DNA from 2 places in the Pseudoalteromonas sp. B131b genome. Region 2 is predicted to be linked to the other one. Evidence: predicted binding sites of a transcription regulator. Region 2 holds the regulator's gene; the other holds the start of a gene.

Region 1 (7,964 bases), 1.7 Mb from region 2:
TGCTGATACGCCGGGCTACAAAGCAAAAGATATTGATTTTGCCTCTGCATTAAAAGCGGCAAGATCAAACCAGCAAAGCGGCAATACAATGGTACGAACTAACGATAAACACATCGGTGGTGGTACTCGTAGTATGGGTGATTCAGAATTGTTTCGCCTACCAAATCAAGCGGATACGGGTGATGGTAACTCGGTTGATATACAAGTGGAACGAAACTTGTATACACAGAATGCTATGGAGTATCAGGCCAGCTTGCAGTTTTTAAGCGGTAGATTTAAAGGTCTGAAAAAAGCACTCGGTAGTCAAGGATAAAAATTATGAGTTTATACAATGTATTTGATATTGCTGGTTCAGGTATGAGCGCACAAAATGTACGCTTAAATACCACTGCGAGCAATATCTCCAATGCAAATACGATTAGTTCTTCTCAAGACAAAACATATCGAGCGCGACAACCTGTTTTTGCAGCTGAACTTACCAAAGCTTCAGCGTCAGCAAGTAATCCACAGGGCTCCTCCGTTGGTGTTAAAGTTTTAGGCATTGTTGAAAGCAGTGCTCCATTACAGATTGAGTATAATCCAAATCATCCCAGTGCGGATGAAAATGGCTATATTTATAAACCCAACGTTAATGTTGTTGAGGAGATGGCTAATATGATTTCTGCTTCTCGTTCTTATCAAACAAACGTGCAAGTTGCTGATGCAGCAAAGCAAATGTTAAGTAAAACGCTTCTGCTAGGGCAGCGGTAACGGAGGGTAGGTTATGAACAACGATATAAATACATCTTCATCCTATTTAGATTCTTTGCGCTGGCAAGATAGTCAAGTTGCAACAGAAGAAAAAAGTGATGAGTTAACACAAGAAGATTTTTTCTCGTTGTTAACTCAGCAATTATCGTTTCAAGATCCCAGTAAACCTGCGGACAATGATCAAATGATTGCGCAAATGACTAGCTTTACTATGGCCGAAGGAATTTCGAATCTCAATAGTAATTTTGAGTCACTTGCGGCGTCAATGACTTCAAATTCAGCTTTACAGGCATCTACTTTGGTGGGTAAGCAGGCATTATTAGAATCAGATACGTTAGATTTAAATGCAGTAGGTGATGCGAGAGGTTCTGTTGTTGCCGAAAATGCGGTTGAAAATTTAACGCTCCGAATTACTGATGAATCAGGGCAATTAGTGAGAAGTATTGAGTTAGGTGCACAATCTGCTGGAGCTGTTCGCTTTGCTTGGGATGGAAAAAATGAGGATGGTGAGCGTTTGCCTGAAGGTGAGTACACTATAAAAGCTGAAGGTAGTACTAATGGTGAATTCTCTAGCTTACCAATTGCCACTTTTAAAAATATTGAGAGTGTAAATATCAATGGTGCAAATGGCATCATAATTAACACTAAAGAAGGTGCGGTTAGGCTGACAGATGTTGCAGAAATCGCGTAATAGATTTTAAGTATACTTCGCCTGCCAGCAGGCTAAAGATTAACAGGTTAAAGGTGAATTATGAGCTTCAATATTGCACTAACCGGCCTAGCTGCCGCTCAAAAAGATTTAGACGTTACAGCAAATAATATAGCAAACGTAAATACAACTGGTTTTAAAGAATCGCGAGCAGAGTTCGCTGATGTATATGCATCATCAGTTTTCAGTTCGGGGAAAACTAAGAATGGCGACGGTGTGCAAACTACCATGGTTGCTCAGCAGTTTCACCAAGGCTCATTGCAATTCACAAATAATTCTCTCGATTTGGCTATTACAGGTGAAGGCTATTTCGCAATGAGTCAAGATCTTGGAGCACAAGATTTTACTTACACACGTGCTGGTGCGTTCAAGCTAAATAAAGATAACTTTGTCGTTGATGCTAAAGGAAACTTTTTACAGGGTTTTCCAGTCGATGAGGCCACAGGTGATACGACTTCAGTAAGTTTGAGTACTTCATCAGCATTGCAAATACCAGATTCTTCTGGATCGCCTCGTGCAACTTCGAGCGTCTACAGCTCATTTAATTTAGATTCGCGTGTTGATGCACCTACACTTGCTTTTGATCCAGCAGAAAGTGCTACGTATAATTCATCGACTTCGACGACTGTGTATGATTCGCTAGGTGAGGCACATGTTTTGCAATACTTTTTTGTAAAAAAAGACCCTACAACCAACCCTAACGAATGGGATATACATGCTACCTTAGATGGTAAAGTTATTGATCCCACCTCTGGTGGAGAGCAAACTACAACCCCGTACACCGCTTTAACGACGATTGGCTTTAGTTCAAATGGTTTACCTGAAACTACAAATGGAGTTGCTAACACAAGCGCTACTACTTTTGATGAACTAGTTTTACCAGCAGGTGCCACAACTGGATTATCTACGTTATTAACTAATGGTGCATCTTTTCCAGATACAGGTGTTGAGCTGAACTGGCGCGACGAAGCAGGTACAGCAAATAAAGTACCAACTCAGTATGCAAGCCGCTTTGAGGTGAAAGCTTTAGAACAAGATGGTGCAACTGTAGGTCGTTTAGCGGGTATTGATATTGGTTCTGATGGGAAAGTTGTTGCTTCTTATAGTAATGGTGATTCAACTTTCTTAGGACAGGTTGCTATGGTGCGTTTTTCAAATTCACAAGGCTTACAACAAGTTGGTGATACAGCTTGGAAAAAGAGCTTAACATCGGGAGAGCCTATTGCTGGTGAGCCTGGCTCTGGTACATTAGGTTCTATCAATTCATCCGCATTAGAGCAATCAAATGTTAATTTAACAAATGAACTTGTTGATTTAATAAGTGCTCAGCGTAATTTCCAAGCTAACTCTCGAGCGCTTGAAGTTAACTCAACAATTCAGCAAAGTATTCTGCAGATTCGATAAGCTAAGATTCATTAAACTAAAAATAAAAAGGCTGCATTTTGCAGCCTTTTTATTTTTAGTCTGTGAGTCATCTACTGCAAGAAATGTTTATTTTATTACCTTAATTTTACGTCAATCGTGATCTGGCATCTATTTTGCATTTGTATAGTTATAGATTTTTTATGTGAGTCGATGTTATGGACAAAATGGTCTACATTGCGGCCTCTGGTGCTAAGCAGAGCCTACAGGGGCTTGCCCTTAAAGCCAATAATTTGGCGAATGCTAATACTACAGGCTTTAAATCAGACTTTGCTCAAGCGCGTTCTATGCAAGCGTTTGGTGAAGGGCTGCCAACCCGTGTATTTTCGATGCAAGAACGTCCAGGTTCAAATATGACATCGGGTGGCATAGTTGAAACAGGCAGAGATTTAGATATTGCAATGAGCGATAACGCATGGCTGAGTGTGCAAGATGCGTCGGGTAATGAAGCTTACACTAAAGTAGGTACGCTTAATATCACGGCAGAAGGTATGCTGGTAACAAGTCATGGCCGCCAAGTTATTGGCGAAGGTGGTCCGATTATACTGCCTGTACCGATTGAAAAAATTGAATTTAGCCAAGATGGTGCTATCCAGGTTCGTCCGCAAGGCGCACCAGCGAATTTTTTAGAAGAGGTTGATCGCTTAAAAGTAGTTGAAGCAAATAACTCACAACTTGAAAAAGGTAATGATGGCTTATTTAGACCAAAACCAAATCAAGTTGTTGATACTTCTGCTAATGTAAAAGTATTGAGTGGAACCTTAGAAATGTCGAATGTGAACCCAGTTCATGAAATGGTCGATATGATAAGTCATCAACGCCAATTTGAACTACAAGTCAAACTGATGAAGACAGCTGAAGAAATTGACGAACGTCAAGATCAGTTGTTACGCATAGTTTAACTTTAAAATGAGGACATTATTATGAATCCTGCATTATGGATTAGTAAAACAGGGCTTGATGCCCAACAAACTGATATTTCGGTTATTTCAAATAATTTAGCAAATGCCAGTACGGTGGGCTATAAAAAAAGCCGCGCTATATTTGAAGATTTACTTTATCAAAATATTAATCAGCCTGGCGGTCGTTCATCGCAAGATACCGAAATGCCATCGGGCTTAATGCTAGGGGCGGGTGCCAAAGTTGTAGCGAATCAAAAAACTTTTCGCAAGGTAATATGCTAACTACTGAAAATTCACTTGACTGGATGATTTCAGGCCCTGGTTTTTTTGAAGTATTACAACCAGATGGTAATATTGCTTACTCACGTAATGGCCAATTTACTACGGACGGTGACGGGCGAGTTGTTACATCGGGTGCTGGCTATGTTGTCCAACCTGAAATGAATGTACCTGATGATGCACAGTCAATTACTGTTTCGCAAGACGGAGAAGTATCTGTGCGTGTTGCAGGTCAAGCCGATAACGTAGTAATTGGTCAGATCACCATTAGTGACTTTATTAATCCATCGGGTCTTGAGCCTATCGGGCAAAACTTATATACCGAGACAGCAGTGAGTGGTGCTCCAGTGCAGGGTAACCCTGGGGTTGAGGGGTTAGGTACTATAATTCAAGGCTCTCTTGAAACATCAAACGTAAATGTCACAGAAGAGCTGGTAAATCTTATCGAAACTCAACGTATTTATGAAATGAATTCAAAAGTAATTTCAGCCGTCGACGAAATGATGAGTTATATCAATCAGCAACTATAAGGTTTAGGGGCAGAATATGCGTAATATTATGTTATTTGCGGCAGGCACTCTATTTTTAAGTGGGTGTGTATCAACACAAAATAGTGAAATAGTGCAAGACGATCCTTACTATGCGCCAATGTACCCAGAACCAAATATAGAACCTGTTGTAGCAACTGGCTCTTTATTTAACACGAATGTGTCGAACGATTTATACGCGGACAGAAAAGCTCTGCGTACCGGCGATATCATTACGGTTAAATTGCAAGAATCTACCCAAGCTACAAAAGCGGCAAAAACAGAAACAGATAAGCAATCTGACACGAGCCTTGACCCTGTAATTGGTTTGGGGGGACTTCCGGTTAATATCGGTGGCGACAGTATTCAATTTGGAATTGGCAGTGATTCATCGTTTTCTGGTGACTCTAAATCAAATCAATCAAATAGTTTATTTGGCAATATATCGGTTAATGTGATGCGTGTTTTACCAAACGGTAACTTAGTTATTCGAGGTGAAAAATGGTTAACTCTTAATACAGGCGAAGAGTTTATTCGCTTAGAAGGGTTAGTGCGCCCGCAAGATGTTGGCTCAGATAATACGGTTGAGTCAAACCGAATAGCCAATGCACGGATTCAATATTCAGGAAAAGGGCAAACCCAAGAGGCACAAAGTGCTGGTTGGTTAACGCGCTTTTTTAGTAGCTCGCTCTTTCCTTTTTAGAGGACATTCAATATGAATGTATTTAAGTTTTTTTGTTTAATTGTTTTGCTGGGATGCCAATTTTCGGCACATGCAGAGCGTATTAAAGATATCTCTATGGTTGAAGGTGTGCGTTCTAACCAATTAGTGGGTTACGGGTTAGTTGTTGGCTTACCTGGGACTGGCGAGCAAAGTAAGTTTACCCAACAGAGTTTCAAGGGCATGTTAAGTAATTTTGGTATTACACTGCCGGCTAATTTAAGCCCTAAAATTAAAAATGTGGCTGCTGTTGCTGTGCATGCAGAGTTACCTGCGTTCAGAAAACCAGGACAAACAATTGATATTACCGTGTCGTCTATTGGCAGTGCCGGTAGTTTGCGCGGTGGTACTTTAATTCAAACATTTTTAAAAGGTGTTGATGGGAATGTATACGCTATAGCACAAGGTAGCCTTATTGTTGGCGGCTTAGGAGCTGAGGGGTTGGATGGCAGCAAGGTTGTTATAAATACACCCACCGTCGGTCGAATTCCCAATGGTGCTACTGTTGAACGTGCCGTTAAAAGTCCATTTATGCAAAGCGACTATATTACTTTTAATTTAAATCGCCCAGATTTTACAACAGCGAAACGTTTAGAAAGTACGATAAACGACTTAGTTGGTCCCAATAGCGCACAGGCAATTGATGCTGCATCTATTCGTGTTATTGCCCCAAGAGATGCATCACAACGTGTATCGTATTTATCAACACTTGAAAACTTAGAGTTTACCCCTGCGGATAACGCAGCAAAAATTATTGTTAACTCTCGTACGGGTACGATTGTAATCGGGAAAAATGTAAAGCTACAGCCTGCCGCAATTACTCATGGTGGTTTAACTGTGACGATTACAGAGCAACAAAATGTATCTCAGCCTAATGCATTAAGTGAAGGTGAAACCGCCGTTACTAATCAAAGTATTATCGATGTGAATCAGGATGATTCACGTGCATTTGTATTTAATCCAGGTGTTAGCTTGGACGATTTAGTCAGAGCGATCAATGAAGTTGGTGCTGCACCAGGTGATTTGATGGCAATTCTTGAAGCGCTAAAAGAGGCTGGTGCAATAAACGGTCAACTAGTTGTTATTTAGTATTTAAATACGCCCTAGTAACATTTTTACTAGGGCAAAATCATCCCCTCGCAATATATCTAATTTAAAGTTAGTCAACTGGCTCAATTTTTGCATTTTAATTGCATTACTCATTATTGTGTCAAAAAGCTGATGGAAACAAATCATCTCGATAAGCAAAACTTTTTTGATTTAGGCAACTTAGATTCACTTCGTAAAGAAGCCTTAACCAGTGGTGATTCATCGACTGATGCATCAAAGGCTGCGCTAAAAAAAGCCGCTGCACAATTTGAAGCAATTTTCACTCAAATGTTACTTAAAAGTATGCGCAAGGCAAACGAAGCATTTGAGGACAAAGAAAGCCCATTTAATTCTAGTGGGGTTAAGTTCTTTGAAGAAATGCACGATCAACAATTATCGACAGAACTATCATCAAATGGTTCTTTAGGCCTTGCAGACTTAATCGTTCAACAGTTATCCCCTGATGGTAAAAACTTTATGCCCGGATCTGTTTTGAGAACAACAGCGGACTTTTTAAGTGATAAGCGAGTGGGTTCAGAACTTCCTCATGAAAATAATAATAAATCAGTAGAGCCTGTAAGTACGAACATGAACATGGATATTACAGAATCAAAAATAGAGACTCCGGTATTTGAATCGGCTGAAGAGTTTGTTAGCTCTGTGTGGGAACACGCTAAAACGGCAGCAAAGAAAATTGGTTTAAACCCGGCTGTAATGGTTGCGCAAGCAGCGCTTGAGACTGGTTGGGGTAAACATATCATTAATAAAAGTGATGGTAACAGTTCAAATAACTTATTTAATATTAAATCAGATAAAAGCTGGGAAGGTGAAAAAGCCAGTAAAGTCACACTCGAATTTGAGCAAGGTACAGCGGTCAAAAAGAAAGCAAGCTTTAGGGCGTACGACTCAATAAAAGAAAGTGTAAATGACTTTGTTGATTTTTTGACACAAAACCCACGCTATCAAGAGGCATTAAAAAATACAGCAAAGCCAAGCGACTTTTTAGATTCGTTACAAAAAGCGGGTTATGCAACCGATCCAAATTATGCTAGCAAAATAAAACAAGTACTGAAAAGTACTGAATTAAAAGATATTGCGGCAAACGTTATTCGCCAAGGAGTAAAGTAATATGTCGTTTAATTTATTAAGTATTGCCAGTTCTGGAGTTAGGGCTAACTCAGAGCTACTGCAGACGACAAGCAAAAATATCGCAAATGTAAATACTGAAGGTTATGTTCGTGAACGAACGGAGCATTCAACCATGATTGATAATCAGGTTGGTCGAGGTGAAACTTACCGATTACTGAATCAGTTTGCTCAGGAACAATTAAACCGAGATACATCGAATAAAACTTTCTTTGAGCAATTTGTGGTAGAAGCTAATCGTGTTGATACTTTATTTTCTGAAGAATCGAATAGTTTATCTACAAGCGTTAACTCTTTATTTAACAATGTTCAAGGAGCACTTAACCAGCCATCTTCAACGGTTTCGCGTTCGCTAGTGATGACTGATGCTGAAAATTTAATAAATCAAATGGATAGGCTTTCAGGAATTGTGTTCGATC
Region 2 (7,964 bases):
TATTTCACTGCGCGCAAAAAACCAAGATGACCCATTTATAACAGAAGCCTGTGACGACGTACCTAACGATGTACCAACTAAAAAAGCGGTATTTTGGTTAGTTATTGGCATGGTTCTACTCCCTGTTAGCTCACATTTTTTAATTGGTTCCGCAGTCGACATAGCTAAATACTTTGGCCTAAGCGATCTAGTCATTGGCTTAACTATTATTGCCATTGGCACGAGCTTACCGGAGCTTGCAGCTTCAATTGCCGGTGTATTAAAAAATGAAGATGATTTAGCTCTAGGCAATATTGTTGGTTCAAACATTTTTAATATATTGGCTGTGTTACCGCTCGCAGGTATTATTAATCCATCCATTATCGATCCGTCAGTAGCGAGTCGAGATATACTCATTATGATTGGTGCAACATTTGCTCTTATCATCATGTCATTGAACTTTAGAGGCACCCAACGCATCAATAGAATGGAAGGTGGCTTATTGCTTATCGCATTTTTGGGCTACCAAGGGTACATTTTTAGTCAAGTAGGGTAAATAATGACGACGCTGAACTTTATCGAACAGGGTCTTCGCGTTCTCAATATTGAACGCCAAGCACTTAATGACATAGCGCAATATGTAGATGAAAATTTTCATCACGCATGCCAATTAATGTTTGACTGCGAAGGTCGAATTATTGTTATTGGCATGGGTAAATCAGGCCACATAGGTAATAAAATTGCAGCAACACTTGCAAGTACAGGAAGCCCTGCCTTTTTTGTACACCCAGGCGAAGCTAGCCATGGCGATTTAGGAATGATCACCAAAAACGATGTTGTCATGCTTATTTCAAACTCAGGTGAGACGAGTGAAGTTTTAAATATTATCCCTGTTTTAAAACGCCTTGGTGCAAAAATAATCGCCATGACAGGCAATACTAAATCGACCATGGCAACACATGCAAATGTACATGTATGCATTAAAGTAGAAAAAGAAGCATGCTCTTTAGGGTTAGCACCAACGGCGAGCACTACAGCGACTCTTGCTATGGGCGATGCGATGGCAGTGGCTCTGTTAGAAGCTCGTGGTTTTACCGCCGATGATTTTGCGCTTTCTCACCCTGGGGGCAGTTTAGGCAAACGATTATTACTAACCTTAAAAGATGTTATGCACAGCGGCGCAAATACACCTATTATTAGCGTCTCACAAACCGTAAAAGATGCACTTATTGAAATGTCAGCCAAAGGCCTTGGTATGACAGCCATTGTTGATAAAAGTAATCAGCTAGTGGGATTATTTACCGACGGTGATTTACGCCGTATTTTAGAGCAAAGACTAGATATTCATACAACACAAATAGACCTTGTTATGACTAGGTCATGCACAACAGCTACACAAGATATTTTAGCTGCTGAAGCGCTTAATATAATGGAACACAAACGTATAAATGGCTTGATTGTTGTTAATGAGCAAAACCAGCCTATTGGCGCACTAAATATGCAAGACTTATTAAAAGCAGGAGTATTATAAATGCAATTTGAAGAACTCTATCAACCGCTGAGTGCTGATGCAAAAGCACGTGCTAAAAAAGTAAAACTACTTATATGCGATATTGATGGTGTATTTTCTGATGGCCGAATTTATCTTGGCAATCAAGGTGAAGAGCTCAAAGCATTTAATACAAAAGATGGTTTTGGCATTAAAGCGCTTATAAACAGTGGCTTTGAAGTGGCTGTTATTACTGGTCGCCATTCGCAGATAGTGCAACAACGTATGACCAGTTTAACAGTACAACATATTTATCAAGGTCAAGAAAACAAGCTTATTGCTTACGAAGAGCTAAAAAACAAGCTTCACCTAAGTGATGATCAAATTGCCTACATTGGTGATGATGGCCCCGATATGCCGGTAATGGAATTAGTCGGGTTTGCCGTTGCAGTTAACGATGCTCACCCACTAATCAAGCGTTTATCACATTACACGACACAGATGCTGGGTGGTTTTGGCGCAGTGAGAGAACTAACCGACTTACTTATGCTAGAGAACGACAAACCACTTACTAGCAAAGGTACTAGTTCATGAATACAGCGCGCATAATTTTAAGCGTTTTATTCATCAGCTGTATGGTTTGGCTTTGGTACCCTTATTTTGCACAAACAAATATGACAGCTCAGGTTGAAGCTGAAGTTATCGCTAAGCCTGATTATATTGCTATTGAGCTAAAACAAACGGCCTATGATGAAAATGGTAAAATTAATCATAAAGTTACAGCTGCTAAAATGGAATTATATCAACAGTTAGGCTTTACCTTTTTTGAAAAGCCCATTTTCACCTTATATAACGAAAAACAAACATGGCGAATAAATGCAGACGAAGCAACGTTATATGAAGGAAAACAATTAATTTTAGAAGGTAACGTGGTTGCCAAGAATCTTACTGATAATGCAATGATAGACAAGATTAATGCGGATAATATTCAAGTAGATATAAAACTACTCACGATGCGTTCAGAGCAACCCGTTATTGTTACGGGACCCAATTTAAAGATCACCGGTAAAGGCCTTGAAGCCGATTTAAAAACTGAAGTGATAAAACTTATTAACCATACGCGAACTATATATTATGACCAATAAAATTTCAAAAATACTTATTATTCCGACACTTATACTAGCTTTCAACCTTAGCGCTGCTGAACAAGCGATTCAACCTGCAGCGAATCAAATATCAATAAGTGCCGACAAACAAGAAGGCCAATTAAAAGAAAACGTCGGAATTTTTGAAAAAAATGTTGAGATTATTCACGGCAACCGCCGTATTACAGCCGACCGTTTAGAAGTACATAAACGTGATGAATTAGGCGATAATAAACAGCTACTAATTGCAACTGGTAGCCCTGCATATTTCGAAGAAAAACAAACTGACGGCACTATAATGAGCGCCAGCGCAAACGAAGTTCGTTATGATGTAGCTAAACGATTTTTAACCCTTATTGGCGATGCACAAGTATCGCAAGCGGGTCAAAAAATAAATGCCAAGAGTATTACTTACGATATACAACAGCAATTAATTAGCGCTGAAAAAGACGAAAACTCAACCGATCGTGTGCATACTATTTTAGTACCTATTGAGACTAAAAAAGAAAAAAACGATAAAGGTCAGCCATGAGTACATTAAAAGCAGAACTATTAGCTAAAAGTTATAAAGGCCGTGAAGTTGTAAAAAATGTAGGTCTGGAAGTAAAGGCTGGCAGCATAGTCGGGTTACTTGGCCCTAATGGTGCAGGTAAAACCACAACGTTTTATATGATTGTAGGCCTTGTACCTAGTGATAAAGGCAAGATTTCTATCGACGATAACGATATTACTCTTTTACCTATGCATAGTCGTGCTAGATTAGGCATTGGTTACTTACCCCAAGAATCATCAATTTTTAGAAAGCTTACTGTTTATCAAAACTTAATGGCTATTTTAGAAACACGTAAAGAGCTAAATAAGCAAGCAAGAGAAGACACACTTAACAATTTATTAGATGAATTTAGTATTCAGCACATTCGTGATAGCCAAGGTATGGCATTATCAGGAGGCGAGCGTCGCCGAGTTGAAATAGCGCGAGCACTAGCCGCTGATCCTAAATTTATATTGCTTGATGAGCCTTTTGCTGGTGTTGACCCTATTTCAGTGTTAGATATAAAGAAAATAATAGAACATCTTAAAAATCGTGGTATTGGTGTGTTAATTACCGACCATAATGTAAGAGAAACTCTTGATGTTTGCGAAAAAGCCTACATAGTTTCTCATGGTGAGTTAATTGCATCAGGCACTCCAGAACACGTATTAAACGATAAAACAGTACGTGATGTTTATTTAGGCGAGCAATTTAGGCTGTAACATTTACGCCATGTCTTTAAGCATCTGCTAGTATTAATTATAACAACATAAAAGGATTGTTAGAGATACATGAGGCAATCATTACAGCTGCGCATGGGCCAGCAACTTACAATGACTCCACAGCTGCAACAAGCAATTCGCCTGTTGCAACTCAGTACATTGGATCTCCAGCAAGAAATACAAGAAGCACTCGACAGCAACCCCCTATTAGAGGTTGAAGAGCAAGATTACGCCGAAGATTCTGCTGGTAAAAACGAGCAAAAAGCAGATAACGACGATGTCACTGTTAGCGCAAATGCTGATGATGTTCCGAGCGAATATGAGCAAGACAGTGGTGAAGCACTTGCTAAAGATACGCTAAGTGATGAAATGGCTATGGATGTTAGTTGGGATGAATATATGAGCGCAGCCCCAGCATCATCATCAGGACCAATGCCTGAAGATGAATCTATATACCAAGGCTCCTCAACTGAAACGCTCCATGAATACCTAATGTGGCAACTACAACTGACTCCCTTTAGTCCTACCGATGAAGCGATTGCGATTGCGATTGTTGAAGCCGTCGATGATTCGGGTATTTTAACACTGAGCTGCGAAGAAATTTTAGAAAGTTTTAATCAAGAGAACGAAGAAGACAACGAAGTTGAACTTGACGAAATAGAAGCTGTTTTAAAAAGAATTCAATTGTTTGACCCTGTTGGTATTGCAGCACGTAGTTTACAAGAATGCTTATGTATTCAGCTGAACCAATACGATAAAGAAACACCCTATATTAATGAAACAAAAATGATTTTAACCGAGCACATTGATCTATTAGCTGCTCGCGACTATCGTACATTAATGAAAAAAACAAAGCTCAAAGAAGAAGAGCTTAAAGAAATAATGACTTTAATACATACTCTTAGCCCAAAACCGGCGGATACTATAGTTAGAGAAGAATCTGAGTATGTAATTCCTGATGTATCGGTGAAAAAAATAAAAGGTCGCTGGGTTGTTGAACTAAACCCAGATAGCATGCCTAAAATCAGAGTCAACAGCCAATATGCAGCAATGTCACGCACCGTTAAATCAAGTGGTGATAGCCAGTTTATTCGCTCGCATCTACAAGAAGCTAAATGGTTTATTAAAAGTTTAGAAAGTAGAAACGATACACTATTAAAAGTAACTAATTGTATTGTTAAGCAACAACAAGGTTTTTTTGAGCATGGCCCAGAAGCCATGAAACCAATGGTTTTAAATGATGTAGCAGAAATGGTCGAAATGCACGAATCAACTATTTCACGCGTAACAACTCAAAAATATATGCATACACCTCGCGGTATTTTTGAGCTTAAATATTTTTTCTCAAGCCATGTAAGTACTGAAAATGGAGGCGAATGCTCATCAACAGCAATACGCGCTCTCATTAAAAAATTAATCGCAGCAGAAAACTCAGCAAAACCATTGAGTGATAGTAAAATTGCAGATATATTAGCTGAGCAAGGAATAAAAGTAGCGAGACGTACAATCGCAAAGTATCGCGAATCTCTAGCTATTCCACCGTCAAATCAGCGAAAAAGTTTGATTTAAGACGCTAAACAAAGAGGGTAATGCTTATGCAACTAAACTTAACTGGTCGTCACGTAGAAGTAACTGATTCATTAAGAGATTATGTAAATACCAAATTTGCGAAGCTAGAAAGACACTCAGATCATATTAATAATGTTCATGTCATTCTTGATATAGAAAAATCAAACCAAAAAGCTGAGGCAACGATTCATGTAAGTGGAGCTGAGTTATTTGCCTCTACTGAACATCAAGATATGTACGCCGCCATTGACTCGCTGATTGACAAGCTCGATCGCCAAGTTATTAAACACAAAGAGAAGCTTGCTCGACACTAATATTATGAAATTAAGTTCACTTATATGCCAGGACTGCAGCAGAGCTGCGGTCCTTTTTAATAGTAAAAAAAGAATTTTAGAGTTCATCAGTCAACTTGCTCATGACAAGCTTCCATATCTTTCTCAACAAGATATTCTCAGCGCCTTAATGAATAGAGAAAAACTGGGAAGCACTGGTATAGGAAGAGGTATTGCAATCCCTCATGGGCGAATGAGCGGTGCAGAAGAGCCTTTAGCACTCGTATTAGTAAGCGAAACACCTATTAATTTTGATGCAATAGATAATCGCCCTGTTGATATATTTGTTGCTCTCATCGTACCTGATGGCGATAACCAGCAGCACTTAAAGACGCTCGCAACGATAGCTGATAAACTAAATAATAAAGATTTTTGTAAACAGTTACGCAGCGCAAAATCAGATACTGAACTGTATCAAGTTATTGTAGAACAATCGTAATTAACATAATGGGTGATAAATGGAATTAATTATCATAAGTGGCCGTTCCGGTTCTGGAAAATCGGTTGCTTTACGCGTAGTTGAAGATTTAGGTTATTATTGCGTAGATAATATTCCAATTAATCTGCTACCTTCTTTAGTGAGAAGTGTATCTGATAACTACGACAAAATTGCAGTTAGTATTGATGTCCGTAATTTACCAAAAGAGCAAGATGAATTTAACGATATCCTTGAATACTTACCTGGCTTTGCTAAACCGACTCTGTTTTATCTAGACAGTGAGGATCAAACATTAATTAAACGTTTTTCTGAGACTCGCCGTCTACACCCGTTATCAGTTGACTCATTACCTCTTGATTTAGCTATAAAAAAAGAAAAAGAACTACTCGATGTTCTCACTACTCGCGCTGACTATATGATCGACACGAGTGATTTAAGTGTTCATCAACTTGCTGAATCAATTCGTGAAAAAATTCTGGGTAAAAAAGATAAACAACTCATTGTTACTTTTGAGTCATTTGGCTTTAAACACGGCATTCCTAAGGAAGCTGATTATGTCTTTGATGCACGCTTTTTACCGAACCCACATTGGGAGCCAGAATTAAAACCTTTAAATGGCTTAGACCAACCCGTAAAGGATTACTTAGCCAGCCACAGCATTGTCCAAAAGTTCACTTGGCAAATTCAAACTTTTGTACAAACATGGTTGCCACATTTAGAGCGAAATAACCGTAGCTACTTAACTATTGCTATAGGTTGTACTGGTGGGCAACATCGCTCAGTATATTTAGCACAAACGATTGGTGAAAGTTTTTCGATGACACATCCAAATGTAAAAATCCGCCATAGAGAACAAGAAAAATAACTCATTCAAAATAATCATCTGTTCAGCTTAGGTAGAGTAACTTATGCGTTTAGAAGACACTTTTTTAATAAAAAATAAATTAGGACTTCATGCAAGAGCCGCTACAGTATTAGCGCAACTTGCAATTAAATTTGATGCCTCAATCATGATATATCAAGATGATAAAGAAGCGCCTGGGGACAGTGTATTGGCTTTAATGCTACTGGAAAGCAGTCAAGGAAAAGAGGTAAAAGTAGTGTGTGAGGGCCCTGATGCCGAACAAGCTTTACATGCCGTTGGTCAATTGATAGCACAACGCTTTAATGAAGAAGAATAGCACTTAGCTAAAAACCGAAACTAAGATAAACTAAATGTGGTTAATTACCCCATTAATAAACCTCCCTATCCATAGTTATATAAAAATCAATAAGGACGCCAATGCCTGAAGCTTTTGAACAAGACTATCCACTACAACAATTAAAACAAGTGACAAAGTCGCTTAACAGTGGTCAATTTGTTCAAGTTAGGCGGATGTTAGCAAAAACAGCTCCTTGTGATACCGCATTATTATTAGAGTCATCGCCGCATAAAATTCGCCGACTACTTTGGCAATTGGTTGACCCTGATGTACAAGGTGATGTTCTTGAAGAGCTTTCCGAAGATGTTCGTTTAGGCATTATTGCCCAAATGGAACCTGAGCACATTGCAGCCGCAACTGAAGACATGGGCCACGATGACTTAGGTGAAGTACTCCGTAGTTTACCAGACACCGTTTATAAAGACGTTGTCAGCGCGATGGATATTCAAGACCGTGAGCGTGCAACACAAGCACTTTCATATCAAGAGCGTTCAGCTGGCGCGCTAATGAACACCGATACGGTAACCATTCGTCCTGATGTAACGCTCGATGTTG

Evidence for each region. The regulator sigma-54, encoded in region 2, starts transcription at its own class of promoters, with help from an activator protein. The targets are predictions, from matches to a motif close to GTTGGCACGNNNNTNGNNT.
Region 1: the regulator sigma-54 is predicted to act here: its motif matches at 2,985-3,003, upstream of P4S65_RS08750 (flagellar basal body rod protein FlgF).

The regions. Positions count from the first base shown of each region.
Region 1 covers NZ_JARLUZ010000001.1:1,922,781-1,930,744, forward strand. Annotated here, with positions in the region: gene flgB (flagellar basal body rod protein FlgB) at 1-313, shown strand, start outside; gene flgC (flagellar basal body rod protein FlgC) at 319-750, shown strand; gene P4S65_RS08740 (flagellar hook assembly protein FlgD) at 764-1,441, shown strand; gene flgE (flagellar hook protein FlgE) at 1,502-2,863, shown strand; gene P4S65_RS08750 (flagellar basal body rod protein FlgF) at 3,040-3,783, shown strand; partial or broken gene flgG (flagellar basal-body rod protein FlgG) at 3,805-4,592, shown strand; gene flgH (flagellar basal body L-ring protein FlgH) at 4,609-5,292, shown strand; gene P4S65_RS08765 (flagellar basal body P-ring protein FlgI) at 5,305-6,399, shown strand; gene flgJ (flagellar assembly peptidoglycan hydrolase FlgJ) at 6,532-7,527, shown strand; gene P4S65_RS08775 (FlgK family flagellar hook-associated protein) at 7,529-7,964, shown strand, end outside.
Region 2 covers NZ_JARLUZ010000001.1:208,664-216,627, forward strand. Annotated here, with positions in the region: gene P4S65_RS01025 (calcium/sodium antiporter) at 1-535, shown strand, start outside; gene P4S65_RS01030 (KpsF/GutQ family sugar-phosphate isomerase) at 539-1,510, shown strand; gene kdsC (3-deoxy-manno-octulosonate-8-phosphatase KdsC) at 1,511-2,062, shown strand; gene lptC (LPS export ABC transporter periplasmic protein LptC) at 2,059-2,613, shown strand; gene lptA (lipopolysaccharide transport periplasmic protein LptA) at 2,603-3,145, shown strand; gene lptB (LPS export ABC transporter ATP-binding protein) at 3,142-3,867, shown strand; gene P4S65_RS01055 (RNA polymerase factor sigma-54) at 3,937-5,436, shown strand; gene hpf (ribosome hibernation promoting factor) at 5,463-5,750, shown strand; gene ptsN (PTS IIA-like nitrogen regulatory protein PtsN) at 5,755-6,207, shown strand; gene rapZ (RNase adapter RapZ) at 6,227-7,072, shown strand; gene P4S65_RS01075 (HPr family phosphocarrier protein) at 7,116-7,388, shown strand; gene mgtE (magnesium transporter) at 7,490-7,964, shown strand, end outside.